2 regions of the Streptomyces sp. NPDC006610 genome follow, and region 2 is predicted to be linked to the other one. Evidence: riboswitches for the same ligand, from Rfam matches in the RefSeq annotation. Region 2 holds a riboswitch; the other holds the start of a gene.
The links. A riboswitch is a leader RNA that binds a small molecule or an ion and turns the genes downstream of it on or off. The one in region 2 is predicted to bind thiamine pyrophosphate.
Positions count from the first base shown of each region.

Region 1 (3,390 bases), on a different contig from region 2:
GCCTCCACCGCGTGGCGCATGGCCTCCGCCATGACGACCGGCTCCTGGGCCCGCGTCACCGCCGAGGCGAGCATCACCCCGGCGCACCCCAGCTCCATCGCCAGCGCCGCGTCCGACGCCGTCCCCGCGCCCGCGTCCAGAATCACCGGCACGCGCGCGTGCTCGACGATCAGCTGGAAGTTGTGCGGGTTGCGGATGCCGAGCCCGGACCCGATGGGCGAGCCCAGCGGCATGATCGCGGCGCAGCCGACGTCCTCCAGCTTCCGCGCCAGCACCGGGTCGTCGTTGGTGTACGGCAGCACCGTGAACCCGTCGTCGACCAGAGTCTCGGCCGCGTCGAGCAGCTCGATCGGGTCCGGCAGCAGGGTGCGCTCGTCGGCGATGACCTCCAGCTTGATCAGATCGGTGCCCAGCGCCTCGCGCGCGAGGCGGGCGGTGAGGACGGCCTCGCCCGCGGTGAAGCAGCCGGCCGTGTTCGGCAGGACCCGGATGCCCAGCCGCTCCAGGACGGACAGCACCGAGCCGTGCACCGTCGGGTCCACGCGCCGCATCGCGACCGTGGTCAGCTCCGTCCCCGACGCGACCAGCGCCCGCTCCAGCACCTCCAGGCTGGGCGCGCCGCCGGTCCCCATGATCAGCCGGGAGGTGAGGGACGTGCCCCCGAGGACGAACGGATCGTCGGCCATGGGTCAGCCTCCTTGGACGGCGGTGAGGACCTCGACGCGGTCCCCCTCGGCGAGGGACGTCGTGGGCCACTGCGCGCGCGGGACGACGGTTTCGTTGACGGCGGCGGCCACCCCGGAGGGCGCCGCGGTGAGGGTGCGCACCAGCGCGTCGAGGGCGGTGCCGTCGGCGACCTGGCGGCGCTCCCCGTTGACGGAGATGGTCATGACGGAGGTGTTCATACGGGCTGCTCCGTGCGTACGGCGGGTACGGGTGCGGGGGACGTGTCCACGGCGGGCGCCGCGGACGGGCCCACGGCGGAGGCGGCCGGCGCGGCGCCGAAGCGTTGCGGGGTGAAGGGACGGGCCACCTCGGGCAGTTCCCCGGTCGCCAGCGCGTGCGCCAGGACGTCGCCGGTGACCGGTGTGAGCAGCACGCCGTTGCGGAAGTGGCCGGTGGCCAGCAGCAGGCCGTCCAGGTCGGTCGGGCCGAGCAGCGGCGCGTTGTCCGGGGAGCCGGGGCGCAGTCCGGCCCGGGTCTCCGTCAGGGGGAGTTCGGTGAGGCCCGGCACGAGTTCGTGGGCGTCGCGCAGCAGCTCGTACACGCCCCCGGCGGTGACCGTGGTGTCCCAGCCCAGTTCCTCGCTGGTGGCGCCGATGACCAGTTCGCCGTTCTCGCGCGGGACCAGGTAGACCTCGCTGCCGCGGACGACCGCGCGGACGGTGCGGTGCAGGAACGGCGCGTACCGGGGCGGCACGGTCAGCCGCACCACCTGCCCCTTCACCGGCCGCACGGGCGGCCGTACGGCGTCCGGGACCCCCGCGAGGCGACCGCTGAAACTGCCGGCGGCGAGGACGACCTGCCCGGCCGTCAGTTCGGCGTCCCCGCGCGTGACGGCGCCGGTGGCCCGGTCCCGGGCGACGGTGAGCCGCTCGGCCGCGTCCCGGTGGAGCGTCACGCCCGCCCGCTCGCACGCCGTGACCAGGGCGGCGGCCAGCCGGCGCGGGTCGATCTGGTGGTCGCCGTCGACCCGCAGCCCTCCGCGCACGCCCGGCGCGAGCATCGGCTCCAGGCGGCGGCACTCGCGCCCCGACAGCCACTGCGAGTCGAGTCCCGACCGGCGCTGCAGGGCGTGCAGCTCGCGCAGATGGGCGCGGTCGTCGGCGTCCAGGGCGACCGCGAGGGTGCCGCACCTGCGGTAGCCGAGGTCGTGGCCCGCGGCCTCGGCCAGCTCGGCCGCGAAGGCCGGATAGCGCTCGGCCGAGGCCAGGTTGAGGCCGAGCAGGGTCTGCTCGCCATGGTGCAGCTCGGTGACGGCGGCGAGCATCCCCGCCGCCACCCGGGCGGCCCCGCCGCCCGGTTCGGGGTCCACGACGGTCACGGAGAACCCGCGCTGCGCGGCCCGCCAGGCCGTGACCAGGCCGATGATCCCGCCCCCGATGACGAGGACGTCGGACGCGTGCGCGGAGGACGACACGGGCATTCAGCCCCTCCCTTCGCCGGCATGACCCGGATCAGGTTCGTACGGTCGGAGGCCGCCAGCCTCCCTCTCAGCCCGGTGCGTCCGGGCTCCCGCGAGTGCTTTACGGTGGCCACCCTAGCCGCCCTCCGCCGTTCTCAGTAAGGGAGCCTGTGCCGTGGCCCGATCCCTGGACGGTCTCGTCCTCGCCCCCGTCGCCGACCAGTCCCCGGGCCAGGTCGGCGCCCGCACCCGGTTCGCCTACCACGAGCGGGACGGTGAGGTCTGGGCCGAGTACGCGGGCGGCGACGTCGTCCGCGGCTTCCTGGTCGGCGCCCGCGCGGGCGACCGGCTGGACTTCCGCTACGTCCAGCTCACGCGGGACGGCGCGACGTCCAGCGGGCACTGCGTGTCCACCGTCGTGGAGCTGCCCGACGGGAGGGTGCGGCTGGAGGAGACCTGGGAGTGGGAGTCGCGGCCGGGGAGCGGCACGAGCGTCGTGGAACAGGTCGGCGGCCCCGGCGCGGACTGACCGTGCGTCAGTTGTCTATGGTGACCGGATGAGCGAGCAGAGGCAGTCGGGCGCGCGGCGCGCGGTGATCGCCGGCGCGGGCATGGCCGGCGTGCAGACCGCGGTCGCGCTGCGGGAACAGGGCTTCACCGGTGGCGTGACGCTGATCGGCGCCGAACCCCACCAGCCCTACGACCGGCCGCCGCTGTCCAAGGCCGTGCTGCTCGGCACCGCGGAGGGCTCCGCCTTCGACGTCGACTTCGAGGCCCTCGGCATCGAGCTCCACCTCGGCCGCGAGGCCCTCGGCGTGCGCCCCGGCGACCACGTCCTGGACACCGCCGCGGGCCCGGAGCCGTACGACGTCCTGGTGCTCGCCACCGGCGCCGAGCCGCTGCGGCTGCCGGGCGCCGAGGGCGTGCCCGGCGTGCATCTGCTGCGCACCCTGGACGACGCCGAGCGGCTGCGCCCCGTGCTCGCCCGGCAGCACGACATCGTGGTCGTGGGCGCCGGCTGGATCGGCGCCGAGTTCGCCACCGCCGCGCGGGAGGCCGGCTGCTCCGTGACCGTCGTGGAGGCCGCCGACCGGCCGCTCGCCGGGGTGCTGCCGCCCGAGGTGGCCGCCCCGATGGCCGGCTGGTACGCCGACAGCGGGGCCGTACTGCGCACCCACGCGCGCGTGCGGCGCGTCGAGCCCGGCACGGTGGTGCTGGACGACGGCTCCACGCTGCCCGCGGGCGCCGTCGTCGTCGGCATCGGC
Region 1 covers NZ_JBEXOP010000065.1:13,404-16,793, reverse strand. The annotation lists gene ABZY13_RS32120 (thiazole synthase) at 1-686, opposite strand, end outside; gene thiS (sulfur carrier protein ThiS) at 690-890, opposite strand; gene thiO (glycine oxidase ThiO) at 902-2,146, opposite strand; TPP riboswitch at 2,138-2,249, opposite strand; gene ABZY13_RS32105 (hypothetical protein) at 2,301-2,654, shown strand; gene ABZY13_RS32100 (FAD-dependent oxidoreductase) at 2,683-3,390, shown strand, end outside.
Region 1: another riboswitch for thiamine pyrophosphate. It lies ahead of thiO (glycine oxidase ThiO); the one in region 2 lies ahead of ABZY13_RS13440 (thiamine ABC transporter substrate-binding protein).

Region 2 (3,390 bases):
GCCACGCTGGGCGACCTCGGCGAGTCCATGATCAAGCGGGACCTCGGCATCAAGGACATGGGTACCCTGCTGCCCGGGCACGGCGGCATCATGGACCGGCTGGACTCGCTGCTGCCGACGGCGCCGGTGGTGTGGCTGCTGCTGGTGCTGTTCGTGGGCAGCGGCTGACCGACGGCAGTGGGCGAGGGCCCGTCGTCCTTCGGGGCGGGGGGCCCTCGCCGCGTTCACGGGTTCCGGCTGGTACCTGCACGAGTGGCTGCAGGCGTTCACAGGGGGAGAGCGACGATGAGCAGACGGACGAGACCCTGCCGCGCGTGCGGCGTCCCGGTCCGGCAGCCGCGGATACGGATCCGCAGGAGCCGCTACAAGTACTGCAAGGACCACCGTGAGGGCTGGTTCTCCGCGATCACGGATCTGCTGGGCGATCTCTAGCGCGGCGGGCGGGCGTCCGGGGCGGCGTTTTCGATCTGCGACACTGGTAGGACCATGCCCAAGCCCGGAGAACTCACTTTCGTCGCCCCGCGCGGAGCCAAGAAGCCGCCGCGGCACCTTGCCGATCTCTCGCCCGCCGAGCGCAGGGAAGCCGTCGCCGAGATCGGCGAGAAGCCGTTTCGCGCCAAGCAGCTCTCGCAGCACTACTTCGCGCGGTACGCGCACGACCCCGAGCAGTGGACCGACATCCCCGCCGGTTCGCGTGCCAGGCTGCGGGAGGCGCTGTTCCCCGAGCTGATGACCGTCGTACGGCATCTGTCGACCGACGAGGGCGCCACCCGCAAGACGCTGTGGCGGCTGTTCGACGGCACGCTGGTCGAGTCGGTGCTGATGCGCTACCCGGACCGGGTGACGATGTGCATCAGCTCGCAGGCCGGATGCGGGATGAACTGCCCGTTCTGCGCCACCGGGCAGGCGGGACTGGACCGGAACCTGTCGACGGCCGAGATCGTGCACCAGATCGTGGACGGCATGCGGGCGCTGCGGGACGGCGAGGTGCCGGGCGGGCCGGCGCGGCTGTCCAACATCGTCTTCATGGGGATGGGCGAGCCGCTCGCCAACTACAAGCGGGTCGTCGGCGCCATCCGCGCGCTGACCGACCCCGAGCCGGACGGGCTGGGGCTGTCGCAGCGCGGGATCACCGTGTCCACCGTCGGACTGGTCCCGGCGATCCACCGGTTCGCCGACGAGGGCTTCAAGTGCCGGCTCGCGATCTCCCTGCACGCTCCCGACGACGAGCTGCGCGACACCCTCGTGCCCGTCAACACCCGGTGGAAGGTCCGCGAGGTGCTCGACGCGGGCTTCGGCTACGCGGCCAGGTCCGGGCGGCGGCTGTCCATCGAGTACGCGCTGATCCGCGACATCAACGACCAGGCATGGCGCGGCGACCGGCTCGGCCGGCTGCTCAAGGGTCGGCCGGTGCACGTCAACCTGATCCCGCTCAACCCCACGCCCGGCTCGAAGTGGACCGCCTCGCGGCCCGAGGACGAGAAGGCGTTCGTGGAGGCCATCGCCGCGCACGGGGTGCCGGTCACTGTCCGGGACACCCGTGGCCAGGAGATCGACGGGGCGTGTGGTCAGCTCGCGGCCACCGAGCGGTAGTCTGACCTTCGTACGTACATGTTCGTGATCTGAGTATTCCTACATATTCCGACAGGGGAGCGCCACAGCGCTGAGAGTGCGGTTCAAGACCGCAGACCCTCCGAACCTCGCCCAGGTCATTCTGGGTAGGGAGATCGGTCACCACTCGAGCTGTTGCGCCCTGCCCGCGAACGGGCAGGGCCGCGTCTCTTCCTGGTCAGCCAGGAGGAAATCGGTGAGCACCACCGCCAAGAAGTTCACGGCCGCGGTCGTGGGGCTGGGCCTCGTCACGCTGTCCGCGTGCACGTCCGGCGACTCCGACGGCTCCGACGGCACCGGGACGTCCGGTTCGAAGACCGTGACGCTGGTCAGCCACGACTCGTGGGTCGTGTCGAAGGACGTGATCGCCTCCTTCGAGAAGAAGTCCGGCTACCGGCTCAAGGTCCTCATGGACGGCGACGCCGGTACCGCCGTCAACAAGGCCATCCTCACCAAGGACAACCCGCAGGGCGACGTCTTCTTCGGCGTCGACAACACCCTGCTCTCCCGCGCGCTCGACAACGGCCTGTTCCAGCCGTACGAGGCGAAGGGCGCCGACCTGATCCGCCCGGAGTACCGCGACGAGACGGTGAAGCACCGGGTCACGCCCGTCGACACCGGCGACGTCTGCGTCAACTACGACAAGAAGTACTTCGCCGACCGCAAGCTGGACCCGCCGCGGACCTTCGACGACCTGGTGAAGCCCGCGTACCGGGACCTCCTCGTCACCGAGAACGCCGCCACCTCCTCGCCCGGCCTCGCCTTCCTGCTCGGCACCGCCGCCGCGTACGGGGACGAGGGCTGGCCGGAGTACTGGAAGAAGCTCAAGGCCAACGGCGTGAAGGTGGTCGACGGCTGGGAGCAGGCCTACAACGAGGAGTTCTCCGGGTCCTCCGGCGGCCGGGAGGCCGGCGGAGAGCGGCCGCTCGTCGTCTCGTACGCCTCCTCGCCGCCCGCCGAGGTCGTCTTCGCCGACCCCAGGCCGGACACCGCCCCGACCGGCGTGGCGACCGGCACCTGCTTCCGGCAGATCGAATACGCCGGGCTGCTCGGCAACGCGAAGAACCCCGAGGGCGGCAAGGCGCTGCTGGACTTCCTGATCTCGAAGGAGTTCCAGGAGGACATGCCGCTGAACATGTTCGTCCACCCGGTGCGCGAGGGCGCCCAGGTGCCCGAGGAGTTCAGGAAGTACGGGCGGCAGGCCGAGGACCCGCGGACCATGGCCCCGGACGACATCGCCGCCCACCGCGACGAGTGGGTCGGCGCGTGGACCTCGCTCGTCCTGAAGTGACGTCCCGGGCGCTCCGTGCGAAGGGGAGCGCGGCGCGGCTGGGCCTGATCGCCCTGCCCGTCGCGTTCTTCGGCGTCTTCTTCGCCCACCCCGTCGCCGCGATCGTCGCCCGCGGTCTGCGCGTCGACGGGGCCTGGCAGTTGGGCCGGATCGCGGACGTCCTCACCCGGCCGGACATCCGGCACGTCCTGTGGTTCACCACCTGGCAGGCCCTGCTCTCCACCGCGCTGACGCTGCTGATCGCGCTGCCCGCCGCCTACGCCTTCGCCCGCCTCGACTTCCCCGGCAAGCAGGTGCTGCGGGCGGTGGCGACCGTGCCGTTCGTGCTGCCGACGGTCGTCGTCGGCTCGGCGTTCCTCGCGCTGGTCGGGCGCGGCGGACTGCTGGACGAGCTGTGGGGCGTCCGGCTCGACACCACCGTGTGGGCGATCCTGCTCGCGCACGTCTTCTTCAACTACGCCGTCGTCGTCCGCACGGTCGGCGGGCTG
Region 2 covers NZ_JBEXOP010000013.1:97,629-101,018, reverse strand. The annotation lists gene ABZY13_RS13455 (phosphatidate cytidylyltransferase) at 1-168, shown strand, start outside; gene ABZY13_RS13450 (hypothetical protein) at 286-432, shown strand; gene rlmN (23S rRNA (adenine(2503)-C(2))-methyltransferase RlmN) at 487-1,593, shown strand; TPP riboswitch at 1,637-1,743, shown strand; gene ABZY13_RS13440 (thiamine ABC transporter substrate-binding protein) at 1,808-2,902, shown strand; gene ABZY13_RS13435 (iron ABC transporter permease) at 2,878-3,390, shown strand, end outside.